3 regions of the Anoxybacillus sp. UARK-01 genome follow, and region 3 is predicted to be linked to each of the others. Evidence: riboswitches for the same ligand, from Rfam matches in the RefSeq annotation. Region 3 holds a riboswitch; each other region holds the start of a gene.
The links. Region 3 has a riboswitch for S-adenosylmethionine ahead of B6A27_RS05765 (methionine biosynthesis PLP-dependent protein). Riboswitches for the same ligand answer to the same signal wherever they lie in the genome.
Positions count from the first base shown of each region.

Region 1 (6,874 bases), on a different contig from region 3:
GCTGAAAGAGATGGAGTTTGCTGTATTCTCCTACAATGTCGCCGTCTCGATTGACAATGTACATGGTATTGGTGATGCCGGCAGCGGTTTTTTTGGCAATGGAGCCAGCAACAATACAGACGTTGTGCAGGCGTGCGAGCTTGCTAATAAACGATTTGGTATCAGCGCCATTCTCATCAGCAATGTCGTCAAGGCGTGCGAGATCGTATCCGGTTGTCCATAGTTCAGGAAGGACGATGACGTCAACAGAGCTTTGACAAACTTTTTCGATCTCTTGTTGAACGCGGCGTTTATTTTCCGCAGGATTTCCGAAAGCAATATCGAGCTGAAGACAAGCAATTTTTAATGTCATAATCATTCACCCCAAAAAAATGTCTTTACAATTTAATTTTTACGATATATGATGTTTGACTAGAATTTCAAGAATTTTTTGAGTAGGTGAAGCAATTGAAATCATTTGTCCAATCCGAGTTGTTGCAAAGTCTTCCGAAGCAGTTTTTTGCTTCGCTTGTCGACAAAGTAGGAAAAGTGGTGGCTCAAGGACATGATGTAATTAATCTTGGTCAAGGAAATCCTGATCAACCGACGCCTCCGCATATCGTAGAAGCGCTGCAAAAAGCGGCGGCTAATCCAAAATACCATAAGTATTCTCCGTTTCGTGGCTATTCGTTTTTAAAAGAGGCGGTGGCTGCTTTCTATCAGCGCGAATATGGCGTTACGGTTGATCCTGAGAGAGAGGTAGCTGTCTTATTCGGTGGAAAGGCAGGGCTTGTGGAAATTCCGCAGTGCTTATTAAATCCGGGCGATGTTGTGCTTGTGCCGGATCCCGGATACCCTGATTATTGGTCGGGAGTGGCATTAGCGCGTGCAAAAATGGAAATGATGCCGCTTTATAGCGAAAACGGCTTTTTGCCTGATTATCGTCAATTGGATGAAAAGGTGGTTGAGAAAGCCAAGCTGATGTTTTTAAATTATCCAAATAACCCGACGGGAGCTGTAGCGACAGACTCGTTTTTTCAAGAGACCGTTTCGTTTGCACAAAAGCATGGAATTTGCGTTGTCCATGACTTTGCTTATGGTGCGATTGGATTTGACGGGCAAAAACCGATCAGCTTTTTGCAGGCGGAAGGAGCCAAGGATGTCGGTATTGAAATTTATACATTTTCCAAAACGTATAATATGGCTGGCTGGCGCGTAGGTTTTGCGATTGGCAATGAAAGTGTGATTGCTGCGATCAATCTTTTGCAAGACCATTTATATGTCAGCTTGTTTGGTGCGATTCAGGAAGCGGCAGCGGTTGCGCTGCTTGAGTCACAGCAATGCGTGACGGAGTTGGTAGCGTTGTATGAATCACGGCGCAATGCGTTCATTGGAGCTTTACAGGAAATTGGTTGGAACGTAAGTGCTCCAGCCGGCTCCTTTTTTGCTTGGCTGCCGGTACCAAAGGGCTGGACTTCGGAGCGCTTTGCTGATTTATTGCTTGAGCAAGCGCATGTTGTGGTGGCGCCTGGGATTGGATTTGGCGAGCACGGGGAAGGATATGTGCGCGTCGGGCTGTTGACAAGCGAAGAACGCTTGACAGAAGCGGCACGGCGCATCGCTAAGCTCAATCTTTTTCAGCAAGCGGTAAAAAAATAATTGACAATCTGCATGATCCCTGTCATAATTCGAATTAAATTTGCAAAATGAAAATTTCAAAAAAATGAATAGAAGCTGTCATTCTTATCAAGAGCAGGTGGAGGGACGAGCCCAATGAAGCCCGGCAACCGACTTAACCAACGTTAAGCACGGTGCTAATTCTTGCAGCATTACGCTGAGAGATAAGAAGAGTTGAAACCAAAGCCTCTTCTTATGGAAGAGGTTTTTTTATTGGAATTGGAGGGATGAGAATGAGCCAAGTCATCGCCACGTATCTGCTTTATGATGAGGCTGATTTGGAGAAAAAGGCGGAGAAAATCGCGCTTGGCTTAACGATCGGTTCATGGACCGAATTGCCGTTTTTGGAAAAAGAACAACTGCGTAAACATAAAGGAACGGTTGTGCATGTGCAACCGCTTGAAGAAAGCGAACGTGCCAATCAATATTTCGGAAAACGCTTGAAGCGGGGAATGGTCAAGATCGCTTACCCAAGCGCCAACTTCAGCGTCGATTTGCCCGCTGTTTTGACGACGGTGTTTGGGAAATTGTCATTAGATGGCACGATTAAGCTGATAGATTTAGAGTTTTCTGATGATCTAAAGAAAGCATTTCCTGGTCCTCGCTTTGGCATTAAGGGAATTCGCGCAAAGCTGGATGTTTATGACCGCCCGCTGTTAATGAGCATTTTTAAAGGTGTGATCGGGCGCGATTTGTCCTATTTATCCGAGCAACTGAGACAGCAGGCGCTTGGAGGCGTAGATCTTGTCAAGGATGATGAAATTTTATTTGAAAATGAACAGGCGCCATTCGAAAAGCGAATTGCGGCAGGAAAAAAAGTCTTGCAGCACGTATATGAAGAGACAGGGCATAGAACGCTTTATGCGGTGAATCTTTCGGGAAAAACGTTTGAGTTAAAAGAGAAAGCGAAGCGAGCGGTGGAGCTTGGCGCTGATTTGCTGCTGTTCAACGTGTTCGCGTATGGACTGGACGTATTGCAAGGATTGCGGGAGGATGAGGAGATTTCCATTCCGATTATGGCGCATCCGGCGTTTAGCGGGGCGTTGACTCCGTCGGAATTTTACGGTGTAAGCCATCCTTTGTTGCTTGGCAAGCTCGTTCGCATGGCAGGGGCGGATTTTTCCTTGTTCCCGTCTCCATATGGAAACGTTGCTCTGGCCAAGGAAGACGCAAGTGGCATTGCCCATGAATTAACGAAGGAAGATGTATTTGTACAAACGTTTCCTGTTCCGTCTGCCGGCATTCATCCAGGACTGGTTCCGCTCCTTATCCGCGATTTTGGCATCGACAGCGTCATTAATGCAGGAGGCGGGGTGCATGGACATCCAGAGGGAGCGGCAGGAGGAGGAAAGGCATTTAGCGCCGCAATCGCGGCAGTATTAGCTGGAAAGCCTTTAAGTGAGGCGGCAAAAGAAAACCATTCATTGCAAAAAGCCATTGCTTTATGGGGCACTTAAGAGGTGAAAGTATGACGAAACCGATAATTTTTTGCGATTTCGATGGCACGATTACAAATAATGACAACATTATAGCGATTATGAAGCAATTTGCTCCGCCGCAATGGGAAAGCATCAAAGAGGATGTGCTCGCGCAGCGCTGCTCTGTTCAAGCTGGCGTCGGAGCGATGTTTTCGCTTCTTCCTTCCCGGCTAAAAGAAGAGATTACGAGTTTTATTTTAGGCACTGCCCAAATTCGCGATGGTTTTCGTGAATTTGTCTCCTTTACAAAGGAGCGAGGCATTCCGCTCTATGTCGTTAGCGGCGGAATCGATTTTTTCGTTTATCCGCTTTTAGAGGGACTTATTGAAAAAGACGCGATTTTTTGCAATGGTTCGGACTTTAGCGGGGAAACGATTCGCATTACATGGCCGTATGCGTGTGATGACCATTGCCGTAATGGCTGCGGCTGCTGCAAGCCGTCGTTGTTAAGAAAGCTAGCAACACCAGAGGCAACGAAGATCGTCATTGGTGATTCCGTGACAGATTTAGCGGTCGCCCAGCTTGCCGATCACGTGATTGCCCGTGATTTTCTGTTGCAAAAATGTGCGGAGCTGGACCTGACCCATACGCCGTTTACGACGTTCTTTGATGTCATTGAATCTTTGAAAAGGATGGAGGTGAGCGCATGAGCGATTTATTGAAGAAATGGGAAGAGCTTGCTGATGTCAAAGCAGAACTGGCTTCCCGCGATTGGTTTTTGGGAACAAGCGGGAATCTATCGATCAAGGTGGCTGATCAGCCGCTAACCTTTTTCGTTACGGCCAGCGGAAAAGATAAACGAAAACAAACAAATGATGATTTTCTTCTTGTCGACGCTTTGGGCAATCCGGCTGAGTCGACCCATTTAAAGCCATCGGCTGAAACCTTGCTGCATGTGGAAATTTATAATAAAACGAACGCTGGCTGCGTGCTTCATGTTCATACGATTGATAATAATGTCGTCTCTGAACTGTACGGGGATGATGGGGAAGTCATTTTTACCGGCCAAGAAATGATTAAAGCGTTTGGTCTTTGGGAGGAAGATGCGGTTTTCCGCATTCCGATTATTCGGAATCATGCGCACATTCCGACGCTTGCCTCTGAGTTTTCGCAGCACGTCTCGGCAGATAGCGGAGCGGTGCTGATTCGCAACCACGGTATTACCGTATGGGGAAAAAGCTCCTTTGAAGCGAAAAAGTTTTTAGAAGCGTGCGAGTTTTTGTTTAGCTATCATGTTAAGCTGCTTATGCTAAAAGGTCACAAAGTATTCACTTCATAGATTTTAAAATGATAATGGAGGGATGAAAAATGGCAGTTATTAAAATTAGAAACACAGGTGAATGGATCAAAGGTCATGAGAATGTAGGGAGCTTTCTAGAAAAGCAAGGCGTTCTGTATGAACATTGGGAGATTAGCAAGCTGCCAAATCACTTAAAAGAAAAGTTTGTTTTGAGTGACGAAGAAAAAGAGGAAATTTTAGGGGTTTTTAAAGATGATATTGAGGATTTAGCAACAAGAAGAGGCTATAAAGCGTGGGATGTTGTCGCTTTATCAGATGCGACTCCGAATTTAGAGGAGTTATTGAAGAAATTTGAACAAGTGCATATTCATACGGAGGATGAAGTGCGCGCCATCGTCGCGGGTCACGGCATTTTCATTATTAAAGGCGACGAACAAACAGGATATTTTGAAGTGCAGCTGGAAGCTGGCGATGTCATTTCCGTGCCAGAAGGAAATCCGCATTTCTTCACATTAATGGAAGACCGCCAAGTGGTAGCTGTTCGTTTGTTTATTGATCCATCTGGCTGGGTTGCCCATCCTTATGAGGAAAAAGAAGAAGCTGTTCAATAACCAACAAGCGCAGGAATCTTAAGCGATTCTTGCGCTTTTTGATGGATGTAATCGAATCTATTCGTCGAGCAGCTTTCTAGCACTGAAACGAATGGCAGAAGAACGTGCGAAATGGACGGTGTAGATCGGGGCGTTTCATTGACAAAGAGAGGATTTTTCGCTACAATGGCTTCGAATTCGACCGATAAAGGATTTGATGACAAGTGGCGGATAGAGAGGAAATTTTGCAATCATTAAAGCTATTTATTGTGCTGTCAAGAGCGTACCGTGCTGTTAATGATCAAGTAAATAAATCCATTCAGTCGTTCGGCGTGAACCCTACGGAGTTCGCTGTGTTGGAATTGCTATATCATAAGGGGGATCAGCCATTGCAGCAAATTGGCGGGAAAATTTTACTGGCAAGCGGCAGCATCACATATGTTGTCGATAAATTAGAGCAAAAAGGGCTGATTATGCGCAAAGCATGTGAAAAGGACCGCCGTGTAACTTATGCTTCGATTACGGATAAGGGAAAAGCTTTTATTGAAAAGGTATTTCCGGAGCATGAACAAACGATCCATGAAACACTTTCCGGATTAACGATTGAAGAGAAAGAACAGGTTATTGAGTTATTGAAAAAAATGGGATACGGTGCGAAACAGCAATAAGTACAGATGGTGAAAGCGCCAGCGGATCAAAGGTTCGCTGGCGCTTTTTTATAATGGGTGGCGGGCGCGCGTTCTTTTTTGATAAAGAGAGAGGAGAGACTATAGATAAAAGAAAGAGAGGGAGAACCCCCTCTCTTTTGGATCAAGCTGACAGTCTTTTTTTCGCGTTTTCTTCTTTTTCTGCTGCTTTTTTCACAAGCGGATAAAAAATGATGCCGCTTGCGAGCAACACAATGCCAAGCATGAAGGTTTTGATGTCAGATGTTCCCGCGATAATGACCCAGATGGAATAAATAGTGGCCAGTGCTGCAATGACTCCATCCGTGATTCGCTGCTTTGTATTGGTTTTATATGTCTCTCCTGTCCATGTGAGTTTGAGCTGAAAGACAGAAGCGATAAAGTAAGGAACAAGATAAGCGAGTGTCGCAATATAAATGACAAAATCAAAGGCAGCTGACATCGAATGAGAGATCGTTGAGAAAATGAAAATTTGCGCTAATCCATTTGATAAAATTAAAGCGAATTTCGGCATTCCTTTTTTGTTTTCTTTTAAGAAAGAAGGGATAAACAAACCTTGCTTCGCGGCTTGATACGGAACCTCCGCGCTTAGCAGCACCCAGCCGAGCGTCGAGCCAAGAAGGCTGATAAGGCCAAGTCCAGCTAAGATGTATGCGCCGCTTGGCCCTAAAATGGTTTGAATCGCATCCACTAAAGGCTTCTCTGAATGAATCAACTGTTTTTGCGGCAGCAAGCCCATTACAAGCACACTTATGCCAATGTAAATGATGAGAGCAATCAGCAAACCAAGAATGGTTGCCCGTTTGACATCTGTTTGCTTGCGTGCACGTGAAGCGAACACAATCGCAGATTCCACTCCGACAAATGCCCATAATGTCGCAATAGCCGCGCTGTTCACTTGTCCGAACAGGCTAACGGCATGGCCTGCTTCATCGTAACGCGGAGCGACAACAGAGCCGATGTTGTTTTTATCAAATGCAAATAAGCTAATGGCAATAAATAAAAAGAAGCCGAGCACCTTTGCCGAAGTGGCTATGAAATTTAGTTTTCCAGCTCCCTCGATGCCGCGCAAAATAATAAAGTGCATTCCCCATAATAGAGCGGTACAAACCATAAATGTAAGGAGGTTGCCGAGTTTGATCGGTGTAGCGCCTACCATAAATACGGTTTGTTTGCTTGTTAAAATCGGAAAGAATGTGGATAAATAACTCGTAAATGTCGTAA
Region 1 is NZ_NASY01000057.1:25,931-32,804, forward strand. Features, by position in the region: gene B6A27_RS17835 (carbon-nitrogen family hydrolase) at 1-352, opposite strand, end outside; gene B6A27_RS17840 (pyridoxal phosphate-dependent aminotransferase) at 448-1,638, shown strand; SAM riboswitch class I at 1,720-1,827, shown strand; gene mtnW (2,3-diketo-5-methylthiopentyl-1-phosphate enolase) at 1,890-3,113, shown strand; gene B6A27_RS17850 (2-hydroxy-3-keto-5-methylthiopentenyl-1-phosphate phosphatase) at 3,125-3,784, shown strand; gene B6A27_RS17855 (methylthioribulose 1-phosphate dehydratase) at 3,781-4,413, shown strand; gene B6A27_RS17860 (1,2-dihydroxy-3-keto-5-methylthiopentene dioxygenase) at 4,443-4,985, shown strand; gene B6A27_RS17865 (MarR family winged helix-turn-helix transcriptional regulator) at 5,189-5,632, shown strand; gene B6A27_RS17870 (amino acid permease) at 5,775-6,874, opposite strand, start outside.
Region 1: it holds a riboswitch for S-adenosylmethionine, as region 3 does, so the genes downstream of both, mtnW (2,3-diketo-5-methylthiopentyl-1-phosphate enolase) here and B6A27_RS05765 (methionine biosynthesis PLP-dependent protein) in region 3, are expected to answer to the same signal.

Region 2 (8,467 bases), on a different contig from region 3:
GCTTTTAAGCGAAATTCCAGCATCCATTGCGGCTCATTTTTCATTCGCGAAATTTCTTCTACAATCTCTTTCGTCAATCCGCGTTTCGCACGAAACACCGAAACATCCTTATCGACGAAGCCATATTTATATTCGCCGATTTCTGGCATTTTTTTCGCCATTATGATTCGCCTCCTTTTTTACAAGCCTTTCATTGCTGTGAGCGTAAGCCTTTCTCCATCGCCTTCCATGCAAGCGTCGCACATTTAATGCGAGCAGGAAATTTAGAAACGCCCTGAAGCGCTTCAATATCTCCTAAATCAAGCGATTCATCGTATTCCTTTCCCTGCATCATATCAGAGAAGACATGGGCTAACTCTAGTGCTTCTTCGATCGTTTTTCCCTTAATTGCTTGCGTCATCATCGAAGCAGACGACATCGAAATCGAACAGCCTTCCCCTTCAAATTTCGCATCCATCACCTTTCCGTCTTCTACCTTCATCGTTAAATGGACACGATCGCCGCATGTCGGATTGTTCATATTAATATCAATATTTTCGCCCTCAAGCACGCCGCGGTTTCTCGGATTTTTGTAATGATCCATGATGACTTGGCGATACAATGTATCTAAAGGGTTATTAAAAGACATGGCTGAAATACTCCTTCGTTTTCTTTAATGCCGCTACTAACCGATCAATGTCTTCCTCGGTATTATATAAATAAAAGCTTGCTCGCGCAGTCGCGGAAACATGGAGCCATTTCATTAAAGGCTGCGCGCAATGATGTCCGGCACGGACGGCAATTCCTTCCGCATCAAGCACCGTGGCCACATCATGAGGATGAACATTGTCGATATTGAATGTGACAAGACCTGCACGTTCCTTTGGTCCATAGATCGTCAAGCCTCCAATAGCGGAAAGCTGCTCTAGCGCGTATTGCGCCAATTGGTGTTCATAAGCCATGATATTTTCTAAACCGATTTGCTCAAGAAAATCAATAGCGGCTCCTAGCCCAATCGCACCAGCAATAATCGGCGTTCCCCCTTCGAATTTCCACGGGAGTTCCTTCCATGTCGATTCATACAAACCGACAAAGTCAATCATTTCTCCGCCGAACTCAACGGGTTCCATTTGCTCCAAAAGCGAACGTTTACCATATAATACGCCAATGCCTGTCGGACCGCACATCTTATGCCCAGAAAATGCAAGAAAATCACAATCCAAATCTTGCACATCGACTTTCATATGCGGTGCGCTTTGTGCAGCATCCACAACCATGACAGCACCATTTTGATGAGCAATTTGCGCAATTTGCTTAATTGGATTTATCGCACCTAAAACGTTCGATACTTGCATAACAGAAACAATTTTTGTATTCGGCGTCACCGTTTTTTCAACATCTTCTAGACTGATGGATCCGTCTTCTTGAAGCGGAATATATTTCAACGTAGCGCCTGTATATTTAGCCACCTGCTGCCAAGGAATGATATTGCTATGATGTTCCATATACGTGATGACAATTTCGTCTCCTTCGCGCAGATTGGCGCGTCCGTAACTCGCCGCCACGGTATTTAATGCGGTCGTCGTCCCGCGTGTAAATATAATTTCCTGTGTTGATTTTGCATTAATAAATTTGCGTACTTTTTCACGCGCTCCTTCATACGCATCCGTCGCTTTCGTTCCAAGCGTGTGCACGCCGCGATGAACGTTTGAGTTATATCCGCGATAATATTGATTAAGCGCTTCAATTACCGGAAGAGGCTTCTGAGAAGTAGCTGCGCTGTCAAGATACACTAATGGCTTCCCATTAACTTCTTGGTCTAAAATTGGAAACAGCTGACGAACCTCTTTTACGTTCATTATTTAACTTTCCTTTCAATGATTTCAATAAGTTGCTTTTTCACGTTCTCCAGCGGGATTTCTTTGACAACAGGTGCTAAGAATCCATGAATAATTAAACGCTCTGCCTCCACCTTTGGAATACCTCGGCTCATTAAATAATAAAGCTGAATGGGATCCACCCGTCCAACAGAAGCAGCATGGCCCGCTATTACATCATCTTCATCAATTAAAAGGATCGGATTGGCGTCGCCGCGCGCTTTGTCGCTGAGCATAAGCACACGCGATTCTTGCTCAGCATTTGATTTCGCAGCACCGTGCTCAATTTTGCCAATACCATTAAAAATGGAAGTCGCGCTATCCTTCATGACGCCGTGCTTTAAAATGCGGCCTTCTGTATTCTTGCCGTAATGCACAACGCTTGTCGTGAAGTTTTGCGTTTGCTCGCCGCGTCCAACCACCACGGTTTTTGTGTCGCCATAAGAACCGTCGCCGATTAATCGCGTAATATTTTCAGAAACGGTATTTCCATCATTCATCAATCCTAATGCCCACTCAATGCGGCCATTGCGTCCTGCGATCCCGCGGCGATTGACATATGTGGTCGTTCCCTTTGCCAAATGGTCAACCGCTGCAAAAATCACTTGAGCATTTTCATGGGCAAATACTTCAGCGACAATATTAACCACTGCATTCGCATTTTCATGGATGGAAACATAGTTTTCAACATAGGCAAGTTTACTATTCGCTTCCGCTACGACAATCACGTGATTAAACAGTGCCGCATCCTGTGTTTCATGAATATAAACAGCTTGAAGCGGGGTATTGATTTCCACATTTTTAGGAACATATACAAAAACGCCGCCATTGAGAAGCGCTGCATGAAGAGCCGTCAAGCGGTGCTCATCGATTTTGACTCCATCCTGCATAAAATATTTTTTCACAAGCTCTCCATGTTCACGCACAGCCGTGAAAATATCCGTAAAAATAACTCCTTGCTTCTTTAAGTCATCCGATAATGAAACATATGCTGGTGTCTGGTCGCGTTGAATGTATAAATTTTTTGCTTCTTCGCCTGCATCAACAAGTGTTTTTACTGATTCCGGAAGTTCTTCTAGAGATGCAAACGGCGCACTTTGTACAAAATGTTGTGTGATCTCGGTAAAATTCCATTTATCAATCTTTGTTTTATCTGGCTTTGGCAATGACAACTCTTCTGCTTTGGCAAGAGCTTGTAAGCGAAGATCTAAAAGCCAGCTTGGTTCTCCGCGCCCTTCAGAAAAAGTGCGCACATACTGTTGATCGAATGGTAGTTTCGTTTCGATTGCCATAAATAATCCTCCTAACGCTTACGCTTCTTGCTCAATCATTTCATCTTCAATGCCCAATTCTTTTTTGATCCAGTCATATCCTTCAGCTTCTAAGCGCTGCGCTAATTCTGGACCGCCGGATTTCACAATGCGTCCTTGCATCATCACATGCACATAATCTGGCGTAATGTAATTAAGCAATCGTTGATAGTGAGTGATAATTAAACAGCCAAAATCGCTGCTGCGCATTTCATTAACACCTTTTGAAACGATTTTTAAAGCATCAATATCAAGACCCGAGTCGATCTCGTCTAAAATCGCAATTTTCGGCTCTAGCATCATAAGCTGAAGAATTTCATTGCGTTTTTTCTCTCCACCGGAAAATCCTTCATTTAAGTAACGATGAGCCATATCAGAGTTCATTTCAAGGAACTCCATTTTTTCATCTAATTTGCGAATGAACTTCATTAACGAAATTTCGTTCCCTTCTCCAAGACGAGCATTAATGGCAGAACGAAGGAAATCGGCATTCGTCACACCGCTAATCTCGCTTGGATATTGCATAGCTAAAAATAAACCGGCGCGCGCGCGCTCATCTACTTCCATTTCAAGAACGTCTTGTCCATCTAGTGTAATGCTTCCTTTTGTTACTTCATATTTTGGATGGCCCATAATTGCGGAAGATAGCGTTGATTTTCCCGTTCCGTTCGGCCCCATAATGGCATGAATTTCTCCGCCTTTTACCTCCAAATTTACACCCTTTAAAATTTCTTTCCCCTCCACTGATACGTGAAGATCTTTGATTGTCAATACCGCCATAAAAATACCTCCAATTTTCTAAAAGAAGTTTGTGTATCTCATCGTTATTGTGATTCTCATTTTATTCTCATTACAATCTTATAACAAATGAAAGGTATTAGCAACCATTTAACTCCATTAGTATACTTTTTAAATAAAAAAGTTTAATAAGTAAACATATCAAAAAAGCCTCCTATTCTGGAGGCTTTTGCACTAATGTTTTGTCGTCAATTCGGCAATGCATTCTTGAACAAGCGTCACCGCTTGGCTCATCGCTGCGCCTCCCGCAAACGCTACCGCAACGCTGCAAGCTTCCAAGATTTCCTGTTCTGTCGCCCCTTGATCGATACAGCCTTTCGTATGATAAATCGTACAATATTCATCTTGTGTAGCTAGGCTAATCCCGAGAGCGATCAATTGCTTTTCTTTTTGCGACAAAGCTCCCTTCTGAAAGCATGCTTTAGTAAAGGCATTAAATTTCTCTGCCACTGCGGGGATTTTCTGTGTGAAGGCGCCCAATCCTTCTTTATAATGCTGCAATGCCGCTTCTGTTGAAGAATGTGTTGGTTGATTCATCCTCAAGCTCCTTTCAAAATCATAAGAACTGCGGTTATATTATTGACTAAAATGGGAAGATCATATAACTGAATCGAAAAGAAAAATCGGCTTGAACGATCTGGAAGAAATGGTTGCATAATCATCAAGCCCCGTGGTTTCTCATGCTGATTACACCAAAAGTAAGAGAACATTAAAAAGCGGAAGCTCCGCTATGAAGCTTCCGCTTTCTTTATAGTATTACTCAGTTGCTGGAATGACAGCACCTTTGTATTCTTTTTTGATGAAATCTTGAATTTCTTTGGATTGAAGCACTTCGACAAGCGTTTTAATGTCTTTGCGATTCTCATCGCCTTTACGTACCGCAATAATATTCACATATGGATTGTTTTTTGGCGACTCGACAGCAATTGGATCTTTCGCAGGATCCAATCCGGCATCTAAAGCGTAGTTGGCGTTAATCACGACCGCATCGCCCTCATTGTTTTGGTAAACTTGTGGCAGCAAACCGGCATCAACATCGGTTTTAAATTTTAACTTCTTCGGATTTTCTACAATATCCTTAACCGTGGCTTTTGTTTTATCAATGCCGTCTTTTAATTTAATAAGTCCTTTCTCTTGAAGCATGGACAAAATACGCCCGTGATCAGCGACAGAGTTGCTCATAATAATGGTGGCTCCCTCTGGAAGCTCCTCAAGGCTTTTGTATTTTTTAGAATAAATTCCGATTGGTTCAATATGAATACCGCCAGCATTGACAAAATCATAGCCGTTTTCTTTCATTTGTGCCTCTAAGTAAGGAATGTGCTGGAAATAGTTAGCGTCGATTTCTTTATTCTCTAACGCCTTATTCGGCAAAATATAATCCTGGAATGTGACAATCTTTAAGTTGACGCCTTTTTCTTTAAGAATTGGCTTCGCTTTTTCTAAAATCTCAGCATGCGGCACATTCGATGCGCCTACTACTAATTCCTTTTTCTCTTGGTCTCCTTGTGCGCCGTCTTTGCCGCCGCATGCCGCCAACGCGAGCACAAGCACTACCGCTAATAATGCACCCCACCATTTTTTCATCTGTTTTTCCTCCTTTATATTGTTATCTCTTATCTATTTTGGAAGTGACAAAGTCACCGATAAGCTGAATGGCAAATACAATGATTAAAATGAGCACTGTAGCAACAAAGGTCACATCGTTATGACTGCGTTGGAACCCTTCTAAATAAGCAAGATTCCCAAGGCCACCAGCGCCCACTACTCCCGCCATCGCCGTATAGCCAACTAACGCAATAGCGGTTACGGTGATCCCTGAGACAAGAGCCGGCAGCGATTCAGGAATCAATACCTTCCAGATGATTGTCGCCGTTGTCGCTCCCATGGCTTTCGCCGCTTCAATCACACCTTTGTCAATTTCACGCAAAGCGATCTCCACCATGCGCGCATAAAATGGAGCAGCGCCAATAATCAACGCCGGCAAGGCCGCGTTTGCCCCAAGAATCGTACCGACTAGCATCTTTGTAAAAGGAATAAGCAGAATAATTAAAATAATAAATGGGATAGAACGAAAAATATTAACAAAAGCAGAAACGATTGTATGAATGGCTTTGTTTTCCCAAATATTATCTTTGGATGTTAAAAACAGCAACAATCCTAGAATGAGTCCAAATACAAATGTAAACGCCACGGCAACTCCTGTCATATACAGCGTTTCCGACGCTGCCGCCCAAATCGATTCCCACTGAACGTTAGGAAACATGCTACTCATTCGTCATCACCTCCACACCGACTTGTTGCTGACGAATGTAGTCAAGCGCTCTGGCTACTTCCTCATCCGTTCCACTCATATGAACAAACAGCACTCCATACGAGCCCTGATGGGTTTGTGAAATCTTCCCTTGCAAAATATTAATGGTTATTTCAAAATTTCGGATCAGTTCTGCGATGAGCGGCCGTTCAGTCGCATGGCCAGCAAAAGTAAGCTGGACAACTTTGCCGTTAGGATATTGGTTGAACAAATGAGCAATCGTCCCTTTCGTTTCTTCAGGTTCCGTAATCTGTTGAACAAACCGTTTCGTTATCATCTGTTGCGGATTTTGAAATACATCCAATACCTTTCCTTCTTCGACAATCTTTCCGTTTTCCATTACCGCCACACGATCACATATTTTACGGATTACATGCATTTCATGAGTAATTAATACAATAGTCAATCCGAGGCGCTGATTAATATCAACTAAAAGCTCAAGAATCGAATCTGTCGTTTGCGGATCCAAAGCAGAAGTCGCTTCGTCGCATAACAGCACCTTCGGGTTGTTCGCGAGCGCCCGCGCAATACCGACACGCTGCTTTTGCCCCCCGCTGAGCTGCGATGGATAGGTATTTTCTCTTCCGTGCAGACCCACAAGATGAATGAGTTCATCCGCCCGCTTTAACCGCTGTTCCTTTGGAACTCCAGCAATCTCTAAGGGAAACGCAATATTGTCTCGGACCGTCCTTGACCAAAGCAAATTAAAATGCTGAAAAATCATTCCGATTTCTTGCCGCGCCTTGCGCAATTCTCTTCCTTTAATACTTGCGATGTCTTGACCGGCAACCATCACTCTTCCATTTGTAGGCTTTTCCAAGCCATTTAAAAGACGGATCAGCGAGCTTTTTCCAGCACCGCTATATCCAATAATGCCAAAAATCTCCCCTTCTTTAATGTGCAAATTTACATCATTGACAGCTGTTACCGCTCCCTGGCTTGACGAATATACTTTTGTTACATTTTCTAGCGTAATCAAACGCGATTCACCTTCCTTGTTCCAGCAACTAAAAAACCTTTCTGCTCAAGAGAACAGAAAGGTTTTAATATCTCCCATTTCTGTCTCTTATCTCTCAAAGCGAACGCTTTGTGTGAATTGGCACCATTTCAGTCGAATGCTGACGGTTGCCGGGTTTCATAGGGCACATCCCTCCACCTCTCTTGATAAGAGCAGCAACGCTCCTTTATTCAGTTAATGCTTTAATTCATCTAAGAATTATACAAATTACAAAAGTGATTCTATCATTCTATAAAGGAAGGTGTCAACAGAAAAATAATTCCTAATCATAGAATCAATACACAAGCGCCGATGATCCATTCAAAATGCTCTGGCTTAACACAACCTTTTCGGCATCTCCCTCGAGCAAAAGCGCCAGCGGGCCCATCTTGCCCACAAAGCGTTCGTTGTTTGACAAAGACATGCTGACAGTGGACAAGCAAAGGGTTTACAGATTATGACGGAAAAACGAGGAATCGGGCGGCGTTAATCGGTTTTTATTGGATCATCACCACGCCTGTTTTTAATATGTTCTAACCTCTCGTTGAAACTATTGTTTTATCAATATGAATGGACTTCATGACCGATTCAATTGTTGACGGCTATTTTCTACACCTCTGAATACAGCGAACGAATTCCTGTGGCAATGGCGATGGCTTGCTCTAAATCCTCAATTAAGTCTTCGACATTTTCGATGCCGACCGATAGACGAATCAAATCTTCCGTAACTCCCGAGGCCTGCAAATCTTCTGGGCTCAACTGCTGATGCGTGGTGCTGGCTGGATGAATAATTAAGCTTTTGGCGTCTCCTACATTGGCCAAGTGCGACCAAAGCTTCACGTTGTTAATGAGAGCCGCTCCCGCTTCTCTTCCTCCTTTAATGCCGAACACCACAACGGCTCCCGCTCCTTTCGGCAAATATTTTTCGGCCAAATTCTTGGCTGGATGCTTTTCGTGTCCAGGATACAGCACCCATTCTACTGCCGGATGGCGATCTAAATAGTCTACAATCCGACGCGTGTTAGCAATATGCTCTTTCATGCGTACATGAAGCGTCTCAAGCCCTAAATTAAATTGAAACGCATTAAATGGGCTAATCGCTGGTCCAAGATCCCGCAGCAATTGCACACGAGCCTTAATGATATAAGCAGCCGGACCTAAAGCTTCTGCATACACAAGATTGTGATAGCTT
Region 2 is NZ_NASY01000055.1:14,681-23,147, forward strand. Features, by position in the region: gene sufB (Fe-S cluster assembly protein SufB) at 1-161, opposite strand, end outside; gene sufU (Fe-S cluster assembly sulfur transfer protein SufU) at 191-628, opposite strand; gene B6A27_RS17040 (cysteine desulfurase) at 618-1,838, opposite strand; gene sufD (Fe-S cluster assembly protein SufD) at 1,838-3,148, opposite strand; gene sufC (Fe-S cluster assembly ATPase SufC) at 3,167-3,946, opposite strand; gene B6A27_RS17055 (carboxymuconolactone decarboxylase family protein) at 4,139-4,501, opposite strand; gene B6A27_RS17060 (MetQ/NlpA family ABC transporter substrate-binding protein) at 4,721-5,551, opposite strand; gene B6A27_RS17065 (methionine ABC transporter permease) at 5,574-6,239, opposite strand; gene B6A27_RS17070 (methionine ABC transporter ATP-binding protein) at 6,232-7,257, opposite strand; SAM riboswitch class I at 7,342-7,449, opposite strand; gene B6A27_RS17075 (O-acetylhomoserine aminocarboxypropyltransferase/cysteine synthase family protein) at 7,885-8,467, opposite strand, start outside.
Region 2: it holds a riboswitch for S-adenosylmethionine, as region 3 does, so the genes downstream of both, B6A27_RS17070 (methionine ABC transporter ATP-binding protein) here and B6A27_RS05765 (methionine biosynthesis PLP-dependent protein) in region 3, are expected to answer to the same signal.

Region 3 (8,467 bases):
CGGCCGCTTCATCTGCTAAGCGAAACGAAAGCACCGCGCCAAATCCCTCTGCTTGGTACCGTTGTACCGAATGTCCCGGATGATAAGAAAGTCCTGGATAATACACTTCCTCTACCTTTGGGTGCTTCGCTAAAAACGAAGCGATTTTCAGCGCCGATTGACTTGATTGCTGTAAACGGACGTGAAGGGTTTTTAAGCCGCGCAGAACGAGCCAAGCATCTTGCACTCCCAATATGGCGCCAAAGGCATTTTGCAGCTTATACAGCCGCTCAGCCAGCCCGCGATCTTTGACAACCGCTAACCCGGCCACCACATCGCTATGTCCTGATAAAAATTTTGTCGCGCTATGCAACACAACATCGACGCCGAGCTCAAGCGGCCGCTGCAATGCCGGAGTCATAAACGTATTGTCTAAAAAGGTTAAACAACCGTTCGCTTTTGCCAGCTTCACAATGCCGCAAATATCCGTAATTTTTAATAGCGGGTTGGAAGGGGTTTCTACATAAATCACTTTTGTATTTGGCCGGATGCGGGAAGCGACTGCATGCAAATCCGTCATATCGACAAACGTGTACTCGATGCCAAAACGGCTTAATACCTCGGTAATCATTCGGTACGTTCCGCCGTATACATCTTCGGTCACGAGCACATGATCCCCTTTGGAAAGCAGCAAAAACGCGGTCGAAATCGCCGCCATTCCCGAAGAGAAGGCAAAGCCGCGGATTCCTCCTTCCAGCTCCGCTATCGTCTCTTCAAGCGCCTCGCGCGTCGGATTTCCAGATCGGCTATAATCATACTTTCCAAACACATCAAAATCCGCTTGATGGAACGTCGAAGCGTGCTGAATGGGCACGCTGACCGCTCCTGTCTGCTCATCCACTTTCCATTTGTTATGCAATAAGTTGGTTTGAAATGAAAATGATTTTTCCATTGCGCTACACCTCTTTCATATTTTCCAAGGCCTGCGACAAATCAGCGATTAAATCCTCCACATGCTCAATGCCTACAGAAAAGCGCAATAAGCGGTTGCATACCCCATTGGCAATCCGAATCTCTTCAGGGATATCGGCATGTGTTTGCGTCGCCGGGTATGTAATAAAGCTTTCAACTCCTCCTAAGCTTTCAGCGAATGTAATGACATTTAAGCTTTGCAAAAAGCGGTTGACCCACCGCTCTTCACGCAGGCGAAAGGACAGCATGCCTCCTCTTCCTGGATACAGCACATCCGTGACCGCTTCGTGTGATGCCAAAAATTCGCTGATTCTCCGCGCATTTTCTTCATGCTGCCTCATTCGCAGCGCCAGTGTTTTCATGCCGCGAATCAACAGCCATGCATCAAATGGCGACAGGACCGCGCCGATTGCGTTGTGATACTCGGCCAGCCGTTGACAAAGAGGCTCACCCTTTGCGACGACGAGACCAGCGAGCACATCATTATGGCCTCCTAAATATTTTGTTGCGCTATGGATGACGAGATCCGCTCCGTGGCGAATCGGCTGCTGGATCACAGGCGTATAAAACGTATTATCCACAATCAAAAGCAGCCCGTGGCGTTTGGCCAGTTTCGCCACCTCGTCGATGTCTGTCTCCTGCATAAGCGGGTTTGTCGGCGTTTCTAAAAAAATCGCCTTTGTGTTTTTCGAAATCGATTTCTCCACTAATTGTATGTCGCGAAAGTCAACATAATGAAACGCTAAGCCGTACTTTCTCCAGCCTCTTTCAAATAGCCGATACGTTCCTCCATATAAATCGGCAGACACTAAAAATTCATCACCGCTTTCAAACAGGGAAAGCACCGTCTGAATCGCCGCCATTCCCGAACTGAATGCATACCCTTGATCTCCTCCTTCAAGCTTAGCAATGGCTTCTTCTACAATTTTGCGCGTCGGGTTTCCGGTACGGATGTAATCAAATCCTGTTGATTGGCCAATTCCCTCATGGCGATAAGCGGTGGAAAAATAGACAGGCGGATTGACGGTTCCTGTCAGCTTCTCGCTTCTGTTGCCAATCTGCGCCAGTAAGGTTTCTACTTTTTCCATCCTTTTTTCTCCTTCCTTTCCTCCAATAAAAAAAGCCTTCTTTAAGAAGAAGACTTTTACAGATCAACAAAAGCGCTTCTTCTTATCTTTCGAATTGAAACCAATTCGCTGGATTTAGCACCTGACCGATATCGGCTGGTTGCTGAAGCTTCACTGGGCCAGTTCCCTCCGCTTCTCTTGATAAGAATGAACGACGATATGGAATTTTCTGATTTTCTATCAATTTACATGATTTTCTGATAATTTGCAAGCTTTTTTTTACTGCGCGGTATATCCTCCATCGATCACAACGGCCTGCCCGGTAATTCCCTTTGCTTTTTCGCTTGCTAAAAAGAGCGCATAATCGGCCACTTCTTTCGTTGACAGCAGGCGCTGCTGCGGCACAAGCGGATAAATGACTTCCTCTAATACATGCTCAAGCGGCACGCGGCGTGTTGCGGCCAAATCGGCCAGCTGGTTGCGTACAAGCGGCGTATCGACATATCCCGGGCATAAAGCGTTCACTGTAATACCATGAGCGGCTCCTTCTAGAGCAGCTACTTTGGTTAGGCCAATGACCCCATGTTTCGCGCTATTATACGCCGCTTTGCCGGCAAAGCCGACCAAACCGTTAATCGAGGCCATATTGATAATCCGGCCATAACGCTGCTGCTTCATGATGGGGAATACATGCTTTATCGCAAAAAACGGCGCGATAAGCATGACGAGAATCAGTTTCTCAAACGATTCGGAAGGAAATTCTTCAATCGGCGCCACATGCTGCAGCCCAGCGTTATTCACTAAAATGTCAATCCGGCCATAACGAGCAACGGTTTGAGCCACCATTTGTTTGATTTCCTCTTCTTTTGTTACATCACACTTCAGTCCCCATGCATCCCAGCCTTGTGCACATAACGATTCGGCTGCTTTTTGGACAGCCCTTTCATTGATATCACTAAGAACGACTTTCGTGCCATGCTCAGCAAAGCATTTGGCGATTTCAAAGCCGATTCCTTGCGCCGCTCCTGTTATGAACAATACTTGATCGTCTACCATTTTTCATTCCTCCTCGTTCATATCCCTAGTCCTAATGAGAAAAGAATAATCGCAAGAATCGTCCCAAGCGCAGGTACAATAACCGTTAAAGCCCCAACCGCGCCATATGCCTCGCGGTGCGTTTCACCGCAAATCGCTCGAATCGTTGTCACGACATAGCCATTATGCGGCAAAGAATCCAAAGCTCCTGACGAAATCGCGACCACCCGATGCAGCGCTTCAGGATGGACTCCCATATCCAAATAATGCGGAGCGAGCAACGGAAGAGCAATAGCCTGACCTCCTGATGACGAGCCGGTTAGGCCAGCGATGACACTGACAGCGATAGCGCTGCCAATTAATGGACTGCCTGGAATACTGGTAATCGCGTGCACGGCATCCGTAAACGCTGGAACGGCTTTCGCCACACCGCCAAACCCGACGACGGCCGCCGTATTTCCAAGCGCGATCAATGCGCCTAAAGTTCCCTCAGAAACAGCCCCGCTAAAGTTTTGGAAATAGCGGCGATTGAGAGCATATACCGCAATGACTCCGCCAAGAAGCGCCACAATTAATGCCGATTGCTGCAACGAATGATGGAAAACAAAAGCAATCACCAACACGACAAGAAGCGGAATAAACCCCAAAATAGGAGGCGGCAATTCCCTTGTACCGTCCAGTGGATCTCCCTCTTTTGCTACAAATTTCTCTCCTTTTGCAACCGCTTTCATCACCATGCGCTTTAACCACCAATACCCGAAAATCGCCATGAAAATGGAGACAATGATGCTAACTTCCCAACCTGCATACGGCGATGTTTTTAAATACTCAATGGGAATCCAGTTTTGAATTTCCGGCGAACCAGCTGATGTCATCGAAAACGTCACGGACCCAAACGCTAATGCCCCCGGAATAAAACGCCGCGGCAAATTCGCTTGTTTAAATAAACTGACAGCCATCGGATAAACGGAAAACGCTACGACAAACAGGCTGACACCGCCGTATGTCAGTACGGCGCAGGCAATTACAACCGCCAAAACCGTCCGCTTCATGCCAAGCTTTGCGACAATCCATTGTGCTACACTTTCTGCCGCTCCGCTATCCTCCATGACTTTTCCAAAAATGGCGCCAAGTAAAAACATTAAATACCACGATTGAATAAAACTAGAAAATCCCGCCATATAATTTCCGACAAAGCTGGCTTCCCCCTCGCCAACCTGCTGCGGGAAAAGGGACAATCCGCCCAGCACCGCCACCAAAAGGGCGCATAACGGCGCGGCAATAAATAAATTCATCCCTCTCATGGTCAAATAAATTAATAAAGCCAATCCCCCAATGAGACCGATCATACTCCACATTTCCTCAGCACCCCCTATGTTTGTCTCCAACACAACAGCGGTCAACGGCTTACAGCTTCACGCAGAAAAAGGTAAAAACGATGCGTTTCCCCATCGACATCTCGTCACCAATTGACCTCGCCTTCTTTTCTCCCCTCCTTTTTAGAGTGGTTCACTTGTTTTTTATTGCAAAAAACATGCCAATAAAAAGGAATGAAACGAAAACCGTTTAATGGTCCTCCTGTCCTTTCCATTCCGTTCCTCTGGAAGCTTTTTCGTCAGCATTTGAATCACGGCAATTAGAAAAGCGCAAAGCGCCCGCCGAGGAGGCTATGGCCGCCGCAGTGCGGGACGGAGCGACTGAGCCGATGGCGCTTGCAGTTAAACAGCACCTTACTTAAAAAGGACAAGACATACATCCCAATATGACGAAAAGATTCCGCTTTCCCGGAATGATTTCCGAAAAAGCGGAATCTTTACATTATGATAAACCGTATTTTTTGATTTTTTCATACATGGCTGATTTGCTGATGCCCAGTTCTTTCGCGGCTTTTTGTTTATCACGGCCGCAGCGCTGCAGGCTTTGTTGAATCGCTGCTTTTTCTGTTTCCTCCAGCAGTTCTTTTAGTGTTTTTCCTTTCATTTGATAAGATGAATTCGCTTTCAAATATTCCGGAAGGGCATCCACTGTAATCGTTTCGCCATTGGCAAAATGAACCGCCACCTCCATGACATTTTCTAATTCACGAATATTCCCCGGCCACACATGCTGTCGCAGCAGCTTCATGACCTCTGCGCTGATTGCATTCACTCTTTTCCCTGATCGCTTGGCGATTTTTTTCATAAAATGATAAGCGAGCATTTCGATATCCCCTGGCCGTTCGCGCAGGGGCGGAATCACAAATGGAATCACATTAATTCGATAATAAAGATCTTCGCGAAATCGTTTTTCCTCTACCATTTTTTCTAATGGGCGATTGGTAGCGGCAATGATGCGGACATCGACAGCTACCGTCTTTGTCGAGCCGATCGGCTCCATTTCTTTTTCCTGCAGCACACGCAGCAGCTTGACTTGCATATGCAATGGCAAATCGCCAATTTCGTCAAGAAAAATGGTGCCGCCGTCAGCGAGCTGAAATTTGCCTTTCTTTCCGCCCTTTTTGGCGCCTGTGAAGGCTCCTTCCTCATAACCAAATAACTCGGATTCCAATAAATGCTCAGGAATGGCGCCGCAATTGACTTTAACAAACGGTTTTTGGCTTCTGCTGCTGAGCTGATGGATGCTGTGAGCGAACAATTCTTTGCCGGTGCCGCTTTCCCCGCGGATGAGCACAGAAATATCGCTATCAGCAATTCGTTTGACTTTTTCCTTTAATTCTTCCATTTGCTTTGAACACGATATTAAATCCGTCAGTGTATATTTCGCTCCATTGTTTTCCGTCCATTCTTGAAAATAGGTTTGCAGCTGCAACAATAAACTTTTAATATGGCTATTCATTCGCTTCCATTCATTTGTATCTCGAAAAATGACCGTACCCACCGCGCCAATAACCCTTCCGTCCACCACGATGGGAATGCGGTTCGCAATCATATAATTTCCCTTAATGTAGTGCAAATCAGCGATCTCTTCTTTCCCTGTCTTGACTACAATATGCATTCGCGTATTTTCAATGACCTCTGTCACATGCTTTCCGATTACCTCTTCTTGTTTCCTCTCCAAAAATTCACAATAATTTTTATTCATATAAATAATGTTCCCTTTCTCATCTACCACAACAATCCATTCATAAGCGTTATTAATGACCGCCTCTAAAATTTGATGCTGAAAAATCACATTCTCCACCTGTCGCTCCCCCTTCCGTCCCCATAAAACCGCTTTTGTAATCATAAGTTTGACAAAGACAGCCAAACACCTTCTCGATCGCTCTCACTTGACGTATTCATACTCAAATGAGCAGGTAAGCGATCCACATAATCGATGGAGCTGTCAGTATCCTGTTGTTCGAGCGCATTTTTTGGGGGACAAAAGCCGGAGCAACGCCGCTTTCAGACCATTTGATTGCTGAATTCCCTATCGTTCCCATTGTGAAGCGGCCACTATATAAATGCTTGAGCATGACATACTTTGTCGAAAATATGTTACAATATTGATGAACCTTTATTTTATGATGGAGGATGCAAGCAATGATGATACAAAAAGGAGTAGTCAATGAACAAACGATTTACAGCCGGGAACTCGATGAGGAAGTAAAACTGTTGATTTATGTGCCAAGCACCTTTTCTCCACTTTATAAATATTCTCTTTTAATCGCCCAAGATGGAAAAGATTATTTCATGTTTGGAAAAGTCGGGCGCGTGATTGAGAAACTGATGGAGGAACAAAAAATTGACCGTACGATCGTCGTCGGCATTCCATATAAAGATGTCCATGACCGCTACGAAAAATATCATCCAAACGGCAAACAGCATGCCGCTTATCTGAAATTTTTAACGACGGAGCTTGTGCCTTATTTAGATCAAGAGTTTCCTACCTATCAAATGGGAATGGGCCGCGCCTTAATCGGCGATTCCTTAGGTGGAACCGTTTCGCTGCTAGCTGGTCTTACATATCCGCATACGTTTGGAAAAATCGCGATGCAATCACCGTACATCAATGAAGCGATCATCGAGAAAATGGAGCATTTTTCTGATCCGCATCTGCTTCATGTCTATCACTCCATCGGCAGCGAGGAAACAGCGGTAAAAACGACAAACGGCAACATTGAAGATTTTGTGACACCGAATCGGCAGGCACATGATCTTTTTGTCCAAAAGGGTTTTTCTTATCAATACGAGGAATTTGCAGGCGATCATGCGTGGACGTATTGGCAGCCTGATCTTCCGAAAGCGCTTGAACATATTCTCTCTCTTTAGCGCAATGTTACACTATAATATTTTTCAAAATTTTGTTATAATTAAATAATACCGCAATATAGGGAGGGATTGAGTTGAAATACGGGATTGCTCTTTTTCCATCAAAACAGATACAGGATTTTGCGAATTCATACCGAAAACGCTATGATAGCCATTACGCACTCATTCCGCCGCATATCACGCTGAAAAACGTATTCGAAGCGGACGACATTCAAGCGCAAACGATTATTAAAACGCTTCGCCAAATTGCTGCGGAAACCGATGTAATTCCGTTAAAAATTACAAAATTCAGCTCGTTTTATCCGGTGAACAACGTCATTTATTTAAAAGTGGAGCCAAACGAGACGCTTCAGGAGCTTTATAAAAAATTGCACAGCGGTGTTCTTACAGACCAATCTGATTATACGTTTGTCCCGCATATTACGATTGGCCGCAATTTATCGGACGCTGAGTATTTTGATGTATTTGGGCGGCTTAAAATGCAAACGGTGCATTTTGAAGAAACAGCCGATCGCTTCCATTTGCTTTATCAGCTGGAGGATGGCGCTTGGACTGTGTATGAAACCTTCCTGCTTGGAAAGGACCGAGAATAGCATGGAAGTGGCATTCGGCAGAAAAGACGATCAAGAGCTGTACAGCGACGCTCTTTTTGTGCGGAGAAAAGTATTTATTGAGGAGCAGGGCGTTCCTGAAGAAGAGGAAATCGATTTTTTTGAAGAAGACTCCGTGCATTTCGTTCTTTACGCACAAAACCAGCCGGTGGGAGCGGGAAGGCTCCGCATGATCGGGGATGGCATCGGCAAAATGGAGCGCATTTGCATTTTGCCCCATTATCGCAACAAAGGAGCCGGTCGCCTGATTATGGAGCGCATCGAGAAATTTGCCAGAGAAAGCGGTTTACTGCAGGCGAAATTGAATGCGCAAACACACGCTGAACCTTTTTATCAAAAGCTCGGCTATGAAACCGTTTCCGGCGTATTTATGGATGCAGGCATTCCGCATGTGACGATGATAAAAACACTCTAGGACCGTATGATCATACGGTCCTTCAAACTGCGTCAGTCCGCTTATGAACGCTTTCATTCGCTTCTCGTCTTTGCTCGTCTATGCTCCTTGTCTGCCAATCATTTTCAAGCGAGTCCGATGTGAAACCATCACCATCCA
Region 3 is NZ_NASY01000031.1:253,516-261,982, reverse strand. Features, by position in the region: gene metC (cystathionine beta-lyase) at 1-931, opposite strand, end outside; gene B6A27_RS05765 (methionine biosynthesis PLP-dependent protein) at 936-2,039, opposite strand; SAM riboswitch class I at 2,119-2,226, opposite strand; gene B6A27_RS05760 (3-hydroxybutyrate dehydrogenase) at 2,298-3,074, opposite strand; gene B6A27_RS05755 (GntP family permease) at 3,092-4,411, opposite strand; gene B6A27_RS05750 (sigma-54 interaction domain-containing protein) at 4,872-6,224, opposite strand; gene B6A27_RS05745 (alpha/beta hydrolase) at 6,575-7,303, shown strand; gene B6A27_RS05740 (YjcG family protein) at 7,378-7,896, shown strand; gene B6A27_RS05735 (GNAT family N-acetyltransferase) at 7,898-8,329, shown strand.